4 regions of the Mesorhizobium sp. CNPSo 4689 genome follow, and region 3 is predicted to be linked to each of the others. Evidence: riboswitches for the same ligand, from Rfam matches in the RefSeq annotation. Region 3 holds a riboswitch; each other region holds the start of a gene.
The links. A riboswitch is a leader RNA that binds a small molecule or an ion and turns the genes downstream of it on or off. The one in region 3 is predicted to bind cobalamin.
Positions count from the first base shown of each region.

Region 1: another riboswitch for cobalamin. It lies ahead of AC04SI_RS00680 (aromatic ring-hydroxylating oxygenase subunit alpha); the one in region 3 lies ahead of AC04SI_RS04435 (DUF1636 family protein).
Region 2: another riboswitch for cobalamin. It lies ahead of metE (5-methyltetrahydropteroyltriglutamate--homocysteine S-methyltransferase); the one in region 3 lies ahead of AC04SI_RS04435 (DUF1636 family protein).
Region 4: another riboswitch for cobalamin. It lies ahead of AC04SI_RS20960 (ABC transporter ATP-binding protein); the one in region 3 lies ahead of AC04SI_RS04435 (DUF1636 family protein).

Region 1 is NZ_JBWLUZ010000001.1:139,228-142,532, reverse strand. It holds gene AC04SI_RS00685 (FAD-binding oxidoreductase) at 1-354, opposite strand, end outside; gene AC04SI_RS00680 (aromatic ring-hydroxylating oxygenase subunit alpha) at 374-1,621, opposite strand; cobalamin riboswitch at 1,736-1,937, opposite strand; gene AC04SI_RS00675 (DUF680 domain-containing protein) at 2,453-2,659, shown strand; gene AC04SI_RS00670 (DUF680 domain-containing protein) at 2,737-2,976, shown strand; gene AC04SI_RS00665 (ABC transporter ATP-binding protein) at 3,056-3,305, opposite strand, start outside.
Region 2 is NZ_JBWLUZ010000023.1:35,864-39,168, reverse strand. It holds partial or broken gene metE (5-methyltetrahydropteroyltriglutamate--homocysteine S-methyltransferase) at 1-1,744, opposite strand, end outside; cobalamin riboswitch at 1,864-2,063, opposite strand.
Region 3 is NZ_JBWLUZ010000002.1:340,665-343,969, reverse strand. It holds gene AC04SI_RS04440 (winged helix-turn-helix domain-containing protein) at 1-1,165, shown strand, start outside; cobalamin riboswitch at 1,195-1,400, shown strand; gene AC04SI_RS04435 (DUF1636 family protein) at 1,440-1,868, shown strand; gene cobW (cobalamin biosynthesis protein CobW) at 1,871-2,923, shown strand; gene AC04SI_RS04425 (cobaltochelatase subunit CobN) at 2,943-3,305, shown strand, end outside.
Region 4 is NZ_JBWLUZ010000017.1:92,712-96,016, forward strand. It holds gene AC04SI_RS20955 (ABC transporter substrate-binding protein) at 1-474, opposite strand, end outside; gene AC04SI_RS20960 (ABC transporter ATP-binding protein) at 506-1,288, opposite strand; cobalamin riboswitch at 1,477-1,685, opposite strand; gene AC04SI_RS20965 (efflux RND transporter periplasmic adaptor subunit) at 2,066-3,199, shown strand; gene AC04SI_RS20970 (FAD-dependent monooxygenase) at 3,196-3,305, shown strand, end outside.

The DNA of each region.
Region 1 (3,305 bases), on a different contig from region 3:
AAAGTCGCCCACCGGTCCATAGGCCTTGACGTGGGTGCCTGGCTTCAGATGATCGAACATCCAGCGCGTGCCGAGGCTGCCGGCCTGCGCCTTCACCGTCACCGCGATCGAAAACGGCCGCGACGGCGACGACGACAGCGTGTAGGTGCGCATCAGCGGGCCGCCGGCGGTTGGCAGTTCCAGCGTCACGAACTGGCCCGGCTTGTAGCGGAACCAGGTCTGGTTGTCGGAGCGGAAGGTGAAGGTCTTGACGTCGGGCGCCTCGTCGGCGACGCCGATCACCTCCAACACCTGCAGCCTGTCGTTCCAGGGCGCCATCTCGTCGAGGTGGCGGTAAAGCCCGAGGTCGGTCATCGCGTTCATCCCCCACCCCTCAGGCGACGCTGCGCAGCGCCGGCCGGCCGCCTTCGGCAAGGCGCGGGCCGATGAAGGCCGCGTACCATTCGACGAACTGGATGACGCCGCCCTCATGCAGTTCCGAATAGGGGCCGGGCTCATAAGCCGGCGACAGGATGCCGAAGGCATTTTCCTCGACAATGCGGCGGTCCTGATCGTTGGTTTCGGTCCAGACATGCGTGAGTTCTTCGAGGTTGTAGTCGACGCCTTCGACCGCATCCTTGTGGACCAGCCACTTCGTCGTCACCGCGGTCTCCGTGGCGCTGATCGGCAGCACGCGGAAGGTCACCGCGTGGTCGATGAGAATGTGGTTCCATGTCGTCGGGTAGTGATAGTGCATCAAGGTGCCGATCCGGTCGGCCGAGACTGTGTCGGACAGGTTCTTCGTCACTGCCCGCTTGCCGTTCATCGTATAGCTGACGGCATCGCGCAGCAGCGGCGCGCGGGTGGCGCGATATTGTCCGGCCGGGTCGATGCGGAACTTGCTAGGGAGGCCCGCCGCCTCGCATTTCGCCCAGTGCGCCAGCATTTCGGGGTCGCTGTCGGCGCCCTGCACACCGGTCACCGTCGGCGCTTCCGGGAAGGTCTTGCAGAGTTCGGGGTGGTTGCCGGCGCAGTGATAGCACTCGCGGTTGTTTTCCCAGACGAGCTTCCAGTTGCCCTTTTCGACGATGGTCGATTCGAAGGCGACCTTCGCCTCGCGCAGTCGGTGCGGCAGCAGATAGGGCTCGATCATGGCGCGCATCGGCGCGAAGTCGGCGGGCTCTTTTGCCAGGCAGATGAAGATGTAGCCGCCGACGCTTTCGCAAGCGACCGGCTTCAGGCTGAACTGGCTCTTGTCGAAACCATCGGCCATCTGCCGGGCGAACAGGAGCCGGCCGTCGAGTTCGTAGGTCCACTGGTGATAGGGGCAGACGAGCTTGGCAGCGGTGCCTTTCTCGGTGTTGCAGACGCGGCTGCCGCGATGGCGACAGGAATTGTGGAAGGCGTTGATCTTGCCTTGCTGGTCGCGCACCAGCACGACCGGATAGTCGCCGATCTGGGCGGTGATGAAGCTGCCGGGCTTCGGCAGTTCGCAGTCATGGCCTATGAACAGCCAGTCGCGATACCAGATCAGTTCCATGTCGAGCTTGAAGAAATCGGCGTCGGTGTAAAAGGGCTGTTCCAGCGAGTAGCCCTGCTTGCGGCTGTGCAGCAGCCTCAGCATGTCGTTGCGCGCATCCATGTCCTGTCCTCGTGTTCAAGGACTGAACTGGTGGTGATGGAGGAAAGATTAGCGGCAACCCGGCGCCAGGCCGGACATGCACCATCCACCTCTTGACCGCCCACCGCGATCAGTCGAGTCTAGAAATCTCGGGCTGGTTTCCGGGCTCTGGAGTGTCCTTGCGGACGGTCGCGACACCTTCCCAGGCTTGTGGCCCAGTGGTCTCCCGTTGCGACTTGAACTCCACCACCGTTGCGGGGGCAGCGCCGGGTTTTGACCGGCTTCCCAATTCTCCGCTTCGTCGTCACCAAGCGGCACCTGAGATGCCATGATCTAATCACGACGGCCGGTTCGGTGGCGGCATGAAAGCGACATCGTATCCATGCGGGCGCGACACGGAATGTGAATACCGCAGCCCATCTCCTAGGGAAGGCCGATCTCCCGCTTTTGCCGCACTTGGCGCCCGTCACGAATCGCCAGCCGATCGGGAGTTAGCCGGCGTCGAAAGGGTTAATAGTATCAAAAAGTGACTATTAGAGGATTCTGAAATCGAACCGAACGGTTCGTTTCTGTTGACGGTGCGTGCAGGACGGTGTGAACGCTGGCACTCCGACACTGTTGGTGATGCATAGGTGGCTTTTTGATAACCAATTGATAAAGTTGATAAAAAGCTTGGTGGTAGTAGGCTCTGGTACAATTTCAAGATGCAGAGTCATGGTCCAAGCGAAACAACTTCGTGATTGGAAACCGCCACCTGGCTTTCCCACATCGGGGCTGTCCGAACGACGCGATTTTCTTCCCAAGACACGCCGCTAGACGGACGAAAAAACTGAAAATACTGGAGTATAAAAAATGAAAAAGATTGTTCTCACTGCCGCCGCCCTTCTGGCCATTTCCGGCAGCGCCTTCGCTGGTAGCGACAATTATGGTTCCAACGGTGCGAACCAGCCTGCCGCCGCAGTCGACAGCTCGCATACCGCTTCGATCCAGAAGCCGGCCCATGCCGACAACCAGCCCGTCGTTCAGGGCAGCGACCGCAACCTTTTCGGCAACAACTAAACAGTCGATCCCAAGACGAGACGCAGAGCGGCGGTCAAGTCCGCCGCTCCGGGATCTGAAATCCAGGAGTGCCCAAAATGAAGAAGATTGTCCTTACCGCCGCCGCGCTTCTGATCGCCGCTGGCAGCGCCTATGCCAATAACGACAGTGTTGGTTCGAGTGCCGTCAACAAGCAGACGACCGCCAACATCGACACCACGCAGACCTCGTCGGTGCGCAACACCGAGTCGCCGGTCTACAAGCTGCTGAATTCGTCGGGCGACGTGCAAAAGTCAGCGCCCCAGGGCAGCGACCGCAACCTCTTCGGCAATCGCTAACCGCCGAAGTTGCTAGCAAACAAGAGCGGCGGGCCTGGCCCGCCGCTCTTGTTTTTATGCGATGCCGAATGGCCTGACGTTAGGCCGCCTTCACTTCCGGCGCGTGGAGCGAGAAGGAGTGGCCGTCCGCGTCGAAGATATGCAGGTCGCCGGCGTCCGCGCTCAGCCGCAGTGTCGCCCCGCGCTTGACCTCGACATTGCCCGGCATCTTGGTCACCAGCGGCAGGTCGGCGCGGCCGATATCGACATAGACGAGCTGGACCTCGCCGAGTTGCTCGACATAGTCCACCGTTCCCTCGAACAGATAGTCCGCGCCGGTAGCAATCACC
Region 2 (3,305 bases), on a different contig from region 3:
CAAAAGACCAGTTAAGAATGGTCACAGGGCCTGTGAGCATTCCCTTGACTGGCTTTTGCGTAAGCGACTGGGCGAATTGCCACCAGCGCACCGTCATCGGATTGGGGCGCGATACGTCGCCGAAGATGATCGGGGGGCGCACGTAGCGGGAGCCATAGCTTTGCACCCAGCCATGCTGGGTAAAGGCGAAGCCGGACAGTTGCTCGCCGAAATGCTGTACCATGTCGTTTCGTTCGAACTCGCCGTGCACCAGCACGTCCAGCCCGATCTCCTCCTGCCAGCGAATGGCAATCTTGGTCTCGTTCTGCAGGAAGCTGTCGTAGTCGAGATAGCTGAGCTCGCCCTTCCTGTGGGCGGAACGGGCCTTGCGCACCCGAGGCGTCTGCGGGAATGATCCTATGGTCGTCGTTGGAAACGGAGGCAGGCTTAGCGTGCGGGCCTGGACCGTGGAACGCACGAGGAAAGGGTTTTTTCGTTGCTTCATGCTGTCGTCAATGCCGGCGATCCGACCTTCAACAAGCGGATCATGAACCTTTGCGGACGCTGCGCGAGCAGCCGCAGCCTCGGCAGAAGCTGTCAACTCGTCTGCCACTACATCCCTGCCTTCGGACAGCGCCCTCGCCAGCACTACCAGTTCGTCGGTCTTCTGCGCCGCGAAGGCGAGCCACGACCTGATCGTGGCATCAAGTGCCGTCTCCATGCGAAGGTCCATGGGCACATGCAGCATCGAGCACGAAGGTGCAATTTCGACGCGGTCCAAGGGCCAGCCGGCGACAATCGGCTTGATTCGATCGAGAATGGAGGGCAGGTTCGCGCGCCAGACGTTGCGGCCATCGATCAAGCCAAGCGACAGCACCAGATCCTTAGGCGCGAGCCGACCCACCGTCTCCAACTGCTCGGGAGCGCGTGATAGATCGAGATGCAGGCCGGCCACGGGCAGCGAAATCGCCGTCTCGAGATTGTCCCCCAGCGCCCCGAAATAGGTAGCCAGCATGATCTTCAGCTCGGGAGTGGCCTTCGACAGCTGCCCGAGGGCGAATTCAAACGCAGCTCGTTCGTTCGGGTTTAGATCCAGCACAAGGGCTGGCTCATCGATCTGCACCCAATCGGCTCCCGACAGTTTCAACCTCCGCAGGAGCTGCTCGTAGACGGGCAGAAGCCGCGGCAGCAAGGCGATGGGATTGAAACCGTCGGCAGGTGACTTCGCCAGTTTGAGGAAGGTGACAGGTCCGAGGATGACTGGGCGTGTGTGAATGCCGAGGGCTTTAGCCTCGAGGAAGTAATCGACCGGTTTCGTCGACGAGAGGGCGAACGTCTGATCATCGTCGAGTTCCGGCACGATGTAGTGATAGTTTGTGTCGAACCATTTGGTCATTTCCATCGCGATCAGGGCAGGGCCAGCCCCACGCTCGTGACCAGAGTGCCCGCAGCTCCCCGTGTGACCTTGGTCTCCGCGCGCCATGGCGAAGTAGATGTCGAGCGGGAGCTCGCCGCCACTCCAGGCGTATCGGGGCGGCACGGCGCCGACCATAGTTGCAGTGTCGAGAACATGGTCGTAGAGCGAGAAGTCGTTCGAGGGAATTTTCGACACCCCGCGATCGCGCTGCTCTTCCCAGTTGGCGGCACGCAGCGCTTTCGCCGTCGTGAGAAGGTCGGCAGCGGAAGACTTTCCGGCCCAGTAGCTTTCAAGCGCGAATTTCAGTTCCCGCCGGCGACCGAACCGCGGCACACCGAGCGTTGCCACAGGAATTTGCTGAGAGACAGTCATGCCATACCCCGATGGTTGGGGCGTGGGGGACAAGAAGGCGCCTCGTAGACCGGCACGAACGCCGGGCTGCTGCGGCCACCGAGACACCCCGCCCGTGGACATAGTTCGTCGTGGCAGGTCTCCTGGCTCGCGGGGTCATAGCTTCTCCCCGTCTTCCCGAGGCTGTTCGCCTCAGTGACATGAGTGGGGTTGGCTCGCCGCTAACAGTTGCGGGGGCAGCGCCGGCCTCGCACCGGCTTCCCTCTTAGCTCCATGCGGCAGTGCCGTACGGAGAACCACGGCATGCAGACAACCACAGCAGGAACCGTGTGTCAATGTCGCATAAAGAAATGTTTATGTCATTATGTGAAATGTTGGTGTTTTCGCAAAAGGCCGCAACAAGAGCGAGTAACTGCGAACCCGCGGATCGACTGGTAAATCAGACCACACATCGAACCGCCCGATGCCCAGTAGACATGGAGAACTCCGGCCGGCTTGCTCTTCGAGCCTACCGCGGCCTGCCAAATCGGCGGCGTCGATCCGATCCCTACATGCGGGCGATCATCAATGGCTATCCTCAGCGCCGAATCGAGGGGCCCACATCCCTGACTTCCTGAAATCCAAAGGCCAAGACGCAAGACGTATCGGCAACGTGCCTATGTCTCTTCTCAGGTCAGACAGTTTCTGCCCGCATTTGGAATATCCGGCTCTGCACACATTACACTCATACACACGGGATCGGCTGCGGGGGTCCAACCTCGAAGCGTGCGAGCGCCAAAAAGGCAAAGCTTGCTCACGCCAAAACCAAGAGATGCCGTTTCGCTCTCGAGGGCTTGCCTAGAAATCTTTGACACAGACCCCACCATTTCTGGTGCGCCTGTCGTATTTCCGTTGAGTGTTGCACGGTAGAGTGACTGCGTTTCGCCGCGTGCTCGGCAGAACCGCAGACGGAACGCGATAGGCCGGAGGAAATAAGACGGCGTAGATCGTCACGCTTTCAATCGAGAGATTCTCAGGGAGGGGATCGTCATCATCTATCCGGCTGTCGGGAGGCTTGGCCGGCTCAGAGGACGAGGCAACATGCGGTCAATAGATGAAGGGCGAGGTCGACGCCAGGCAGCAGCACTGGACGTCTCCCCAAAATGGCGGGCCGGTCGTGCAATCGAGCCGCCGTCGCGAGATTTTCGCGGCCGTGGAGGCTTCGCTGTCTGCTGTCCGCCGGGTGAAGCGCGCAGCAGATGAGGCAGAATAGGGCTGCCCATGGCCGAAGCGGGTGCGACGATGGATAGGGCGGTCGATGCCTCTGCAGGACAATATCAGGGCGTCGAGGAGCGCTTTTCGAGGCGCTATGCCTCCTGACGCCCCCCCGACAGCTGGCTGGGCCAGTTCCGAGTTGCTGCATGTCACCCATCATGCAGACCTGAAGTGTGTAGAAAACAAAGATGTCGAAGCGGCAGTGAAGGCACTACGGTGATCCCCTCGGGCGGCGCGGAGATGCGACGCCGCTTCCGGGATTCGGAGGACTGCGCTTTGTCGGGACGAGATTGAAACAGCAGCA
Region 3 (3,305 bases):
CATCGCGCTCGCCGCACAGGGATTTACCGACCCGAGGCCGGGCGGCACACCGGACCGCCGCCACCTGGCCCGCGTGCTCGGCCGTACCGGCCTGCTGCAGATCGATTCCGTCAGCGCGGTGGTGCGCGCCCACTATATGCCGCTCTATTCGCGCCTTGGTTCCTACCCGCTTACCTTGCTCGACAATGCCGCCGTCACGCGCAAGCGCACGGTGTTCGAATATTGGGCGCATGAGGCTTCCTTCCTGCCGGTCGAGACATACCCGCTGATGCGCTGGCGCATGCAGCGCGCCGAGCAAGGTGACGAGATGTATCTGGGGCTCGCCAAATGGGGTCGCGAACACGCCGGCTATATCGAGGAGGTCTATCGCGAGGTCGTCGATCGCGGCCCGATCGCAGCATCGGCGCTCGAAGGCCAGAAAGGTTCGGGCGGCTGGTGGGGCTGGAGCCACGCCAAACACGCCTTCGAATGGCTGTTCTGGGCCGGCCGCATCACCACGGCGTCGCGGCGCGGCTTCGAACGGTTCTATGACCTGCCCGAACGCGTCCTGCCGCAGGCGATCCTCGACCTGCCGGTGCCGGCTGCCGAGGATGCGCACCGCGAATTGCTGCGCATGTCCGCCCGCGCCCATGGCGTCGCCACCGCCGGCGACCTGCGCGACTACTTTCGCCTCTCGCCAGCCGACATGAAGGGCCGCCTCGAGGAATTGGTCGAAACGGGCGAGCTGCTGCCGGTGCGTGTCGAGGGTTGGGACAAGCCGGCTTACATGCACAAGGACGCCCGTCTGCCGCGCCGGATCGAGGCGCGCGCCTTGCTGGCGCCGTTCGACCCGGTCGTCTTCGAACGGGCGCGGGCGGAAAGACTGTTCGATTTCCGCTACCGCATCGAGATCTACACGCCGGCCGAAAAGCGACAGTACGGCTATTACGTCCTGCCATTCCTGCTCGGCGACCGGATCGTGGCGCGCGTCGACCTCAAGGCCGACCGCCCCGCAAGCGTGCTGCGCGTCCACGCCGCCTATGCCGAAGCCTGCGCACCGCCAGAAACCGCTGCAGAACTCTTCGAGGAATTGAAGCAGATGCAAGGCTGGCTCGGCCTGGAGCGCATCGAGGTGACGCCCGCGGGCGACCTGGGTCCGGCGCTGGCCGACATTGCCGTGTCGTAGACGCGCGTTGACACGACTGTCCCTACAAGCCTAAATCCGCTGCAGACGGTCTCCTCTCGGCAAAGGGAGGAGCCAAGAGGGAATGCGGTGCGGGATCTGAAGATCTCAAATCCGCGGCTGTCCCCGCAACTGTAAGCGACGAGCCTCAGCCGAAAACCACTGGGATGTTCCCGGGAAGGTGGCACCGAGGCGATGACCCGCGAGCCAGGAGACCTGCCGTCTGTGACATAAAGAATCCGATCGCCTGGCGGGTTTTCCGGGCAAGGAGCCTGATTTGGAGCGCGACAGCAGTTTTCCGGCTGAGACAGCGGACATATCGTCCGGCGGGGACGATTCCCTGGCCGGCGTCACAATCATCGTCTGCGCCTCCTGCCGCGACGAAACCGGCTCCGACGCCCATCCCCGCGCCGGCGAACTGCTGGCGCAAGACGCGCGCCGTGCCGCTTCGGGCGAAAACCTCCGCATCCGCACCGTCGAGTGCCTCGGCAATTGCAAGCGCCGCCTCAGCGCCGCGATCCTGCGCGACGGCTGCTGGAGCTACGTCTTCGGCGACTTGACCACGACCAGCGGCGCCGACCTCGTCACCGGCGCAAAGCTCTTCGCCACCTCGACCGACGGCCTCATCCCCTGGCGCGGCCGCCCCGATTCCTTGAAGCGCGGCCTCGTCGCCCGCATCCCTCCCCTCGACATCCTGAAGGACTGACCATGACCGCTCCAGATTCGTCCACCAACCTCTCCCGTGTCCCCTGCACCGTCGTCACCGGCTTCCTCGGCGCCGGCAAGACGACGCTGATCCGCCATCTCCTGGAAAACGCCGGCGGCAAGCGGCTGGCCATCATCGTCAATGAGTTCGGCGATATCGGCATCGACGGCGAGATTTTGAAAGGCTGCGGCATCGACACCTGCCCGGAGGAAAACATCGTCGAGCTGGCCAATGGCTGTATCTGCTGCACCGTCGCCGACGATTTTGTCCCTGCACTGGACCAGATCCTGTCGCTGACGCCGAAGGTCGACCACATCCTGATCGAGACCTCCGGCCTTGCTCTCCCCAAGCCGCTGGTCCAGGCCTTCCAGTGGCCGACAGTCAAAAGTCGCGTCACGGTCGATGGCGTGATCGCCGTTGTCGATGGACCGGCACTGGCCGAAGGCCGCGTCGCCAACGACATGGACGCCCTGCAGGCGCAACGCGCTCAGGATGAGACGCTCGATCATGACGACCCGGTCGAAGAGGTGTTCGAGGATCAGATCGCCTGCGCCGACCTGATCATATTGTCAAAGAGCGATTTGATGGACGCCGCCGGCTCGGCCCGCGCCAACGCGATCATCAACGAACACTCCGCGCGCGCCGTGAAGATCGTGCCGACGTCGCAAGGCAAGGTCGACCCATCGGTGCTGCTCGGCCTCGGTCTTGCCGTCGAAGACGACATCGAGAACCGCAAATCCCATCATGACGGCGCATTCGACCACGAGCATGACGACTTCGACACGTTCATTGTCGACATTCCCTCGATCGCCAACCCCGACGAACTGGCCAAGCGTGTCGCCACCGCCGCCGAAGAGGAAAACGTATTGCGCGTGAAAGGCTTCGTCGAGGTCGGCGGCAAGCCGATGCGGCTTTTGCTGCAGGCCGTCGGCCCGCGCGTCAACCACTATTACGACCGTGCCTGGACGGCCGACGACGACCGCCGCTCGCGCCTCGTCGTCATCGGCCTGAAAGGGCTGAACCGCCCGGCCATCGAGCGTATTCTCGCCGGCTGAGGCAAAAAACCGAACCGCAATGCACATCCTCACCACAACATCCGCCTCGCTCGACGACCTCGCCGAGCCTGTCGATCTGCGGCAGACGCCGGCGGATATCGTGGCGCTGTCGTTTACCGACAGCGATCTCTCCGGACTGGCGGCGGCGTGGAAGGCGGATGCGGCACGACTGCCGTCGATGCGGCTCGCCGCACTTCGCGATTTGCGCCATCCGATGTCCGTCGACCTCTGGGTCGACAGCGTGGCGCGACATGCCAGGGTGATCCTGGTGCGCATCCTCGGCGGCTATGACTGGTGGCGCTATGGCTGCGACCAGCTTGCCGCGATTGCGCGGGAACGCGGCATCAAACTGGCACTGTTGCCGGGCGAGAGCCACGACGAG
Region 4 (3,305 bases), on a different contig from region 3:
GCCCAGCTTTTCGACGTCGCCGTAGAGCAGGTCCATCGAGGCGGCGGGACGGTCCTTGTCGAGATGGACGCAGCTTTCGGTCAGCACCAGCGTCTTGATGCCGTGCGGGGCGAGCGTGTCGGGCGTCACCTCGCCGCCCGGCTTCATGCCGTAGTACCAGCCGGCGAAAAAGAAATCGGGCTCGACGGCAACGAGGTTCTCCAGCGTCGGATACTTTGGCGCCAGTTCGGGGATCGAGCCTTGCTTGAATTCGGGACCGACCTTGTACCAGCCGGTGATGCCGGTCAGGCCGACGATCGATGGCTGCAGCTTCAGCGCGAAGGCCATCTCGGCCATGTTGAGATCATGGATGACGGCGCGCTTCGGCGGCCCATCGAAGGAGAGCTTCTTGCCGCAGCTGTCGACGGTGACCGGGAAGGCAAAGGCCACCGAAGCGACGAGCGAAAAGGCAAGAGAGAGGGCGAGGCGTTTCACGAGGTGGCTCCTTGGTTGAGGAAATGTCCGTTCAGGATGGCGAGGCGGCGCGGTTGGGAACGTCGAAGACGGTGAGTTCGCGGTCTTCGGTCGGATGGCGCAGGCGGAAGACATCTATGCCGAACACGTCGCGGATGAGCTGCTGGGTCAGCGCCTCGCGCGGCGGCGCCAGCGCATGCAGCCGGGCGTCGTTCATCACCGCGACCCGGGTGGCGAAGGGCGCCACCAGCGCGAGATCGTGCAGCACCGCGACCACGCACATGCCGAAGCCGGCGACCAGTTCGAGCAGCTCGCCGCGGGCGCGCGGATCCAGATGGTTGGTCGGCTCGTCGAGGAACAGTATCTTTGGCTCCTGGGCGAAGGCTCTAGCCAGTTGCGCGCGCTGACGCTCGCCGCCGGAGAGCGAGCCGATGCTGCGGCCGAGCAGCGGCAGCAGCCCCGTCCGGCGCAGCGCGTCGACGACGATGTCGCGATCTTCGCGCAGGCGCCTCATGCCGGCATGCGGGACGCGGCCAAGCTCGACATAGTCGATCAAGGCGAGCCGCGGATCTGGCTGGTCGGTCTGGCCGACGGCCGCCATGTTGAGCGCCCGCTCGGCCGGCGTGATCCGGTCGAGACGGCGCCCCGACAGACGCATCTCGCCGGTGCTTGGCTGCAGCGCGCCGCACAGCATGCGCAAAAGCGTGGTCTTGCCGGCGCCGTTGGGACCGATGATGGCCAGGCGATCGCCTGACGCAACCGACAGGCTTACCCCATTCACCAGGCGGCGGCCATTCGCCGTCGCGCTCACGTCGCGGGCTTCGAGCAGCATCATCGGCTCAGCCCCGGCCTCGAAGCGGGGATGCGAGCCAGCCCGGTTGAATCGCGGCAAAGCGGGCACACGATGATGCGATGGATGGAGGCTTCCAAATTTCCGTCACTTTCCAAAACTGGCGACGGAAGGAAGCTGGGCCGATCGGACGACAGACCGATGGCTACGTCTCCTCCCGGCACACCCCGTCCGGTCAACTCGTGCTGATGGCAGGTCTCCTGGCTCGCGGGTCTCGGCTTCATCCTGCCTTCCCAGCCTTGCCGGCCAGTGGCATTTGCGGATGTTGCTCGCCGCTTACAGTTGCGGGGGCAGCCACGGCCTCGACCCGAAAGCGGGTCTCACCGTGTTCCCTTTTCACCCCTCGCCTTTCGGCTCGGGGACCATCATTTTTCTACCGTAGGTTTCCCCTGATCGCGCCGCAATGGTTTTTTGATTGCAGGCATCGGTTCGCCTTCGGTAGGCTGCATATGTAATAACATTACGTAACAAGCGCTGCCATATGCTGTCAACACCAGCGGCCGACGTTTCCTCTTTCCCTCGATGTCCAGGCATATCGACAGGCCCGGCGTCTTGGGGGGCTGGCGCCAAAACATCGGAAAACTTTCAGAACCCGATCGGGATTTCAGGGCCCGAAAAGGCGAATAGGATCGTGCTGGTCAAGACGGGCGCCGGTCCCTGGGATCAAACTTAATGATCGCCCCGGTTCTTCTCCGGCCAATGGGATCTTCGGCTAACGCGCCCTTGCCCGGCGCAGGCCGCAACATCGGGTAAGGAGACAACATGACACTCTTGCACAACAGGCGCGGAAAGCATCGTCTCGTCGCCGCATCCTTGGCAGCACTTGCCTGCGCCGCCGCAGTCGTCTGGTATGGCGCAAAGGGCGAGGCCGCGGCGGTCGAACCGCACGTGCCCGAAGCCAAGCTTGTCCGGGCCATGGCGGTGAAGCCTGCCCCGCAGGCCGACGAGCGCATCGCCATCGGCGAGATCCGGCCGCAGCGCGAAAGCGATCTTGGCTTCCGGCTGTCCGGCAAGCTCGTGCAGCGCTCAGCAGAGGTCGGCCAGATGGTGAAGAAGGGCGATGTCCTCGCCCGCATCGAAGACCAGGACTATCGCAACCGCCTCGCCAGCGCCAAGGCCGACGTCGCCGCCGCCGAGGCCGTTCTGGTCGAAGCCAGTGCCGCCGAGGCCCGCATCGGGGCACTTCTCGCCAAGGGCTTTGCAACAAGGGCCAATCACGATGCAACGCTGAAGAGCCTGCGATCGGCCGAGGCCAAGCTTGAATCGGCAAGGATCGGCTTCGAGATGGCCAGGGACCAGCTCGCCTATACCGAGTTGCATGCCGATTTCGATGGCATGGTGACCGCGACCGGCGCCGAAGCGGGCCAAGTCGTCAACGCCGGGCAGATGGTGGCGCGGGTCGCCGATCCAGCGGCCCGCGACGCCGTCTTCTCCATCGCCGAGGCAGCCTTCTCGACCGGCGGAAATGCAAGGCGTCCCCTTGAAATCAAGGTCTCGCTGCTGAGCAATCCGGCGATCGCGACAATCGGCGCCATCCGCGAGGTCGCACCGGTGGCCGACGTCGCGACCCGCACCTTCCAGGTCAAGGTCTCGCTGCGCGACACCCCCGACGAAATGCGCTTCGGCAGCAGCGTCGCCGGCCGCGTCAACACGATGAGCGCCCCCGTCGTGGTCCTGCCGGGAAGCGCGCTGTTCGACAAGGACGGCAAGCCCGCCGTCTGGGTGGTGGCCGCGTCCTCGACTGTGGAACTCAAGCCGGTCGCCATTGCCCGCTACGAGACTGACCGCGTCGTCGTCAGCGACGGCCTTGCCGAGGGCGACATTGTCGTCACCGCCGGCGTCAACCGGCTTCGCGAACACGAAAAGGTTCGCCTCACCGAAGGAGTAACCAGATGAGTGCCTCGCAGACTCAAGTGCTGATTGCCGGCGCCGGGCCAACCGGACTGACGCTTGCGCTGTGGCTCACCCGCCTCGGCGTCCAGGTGCGTATTTTCGACAAGGA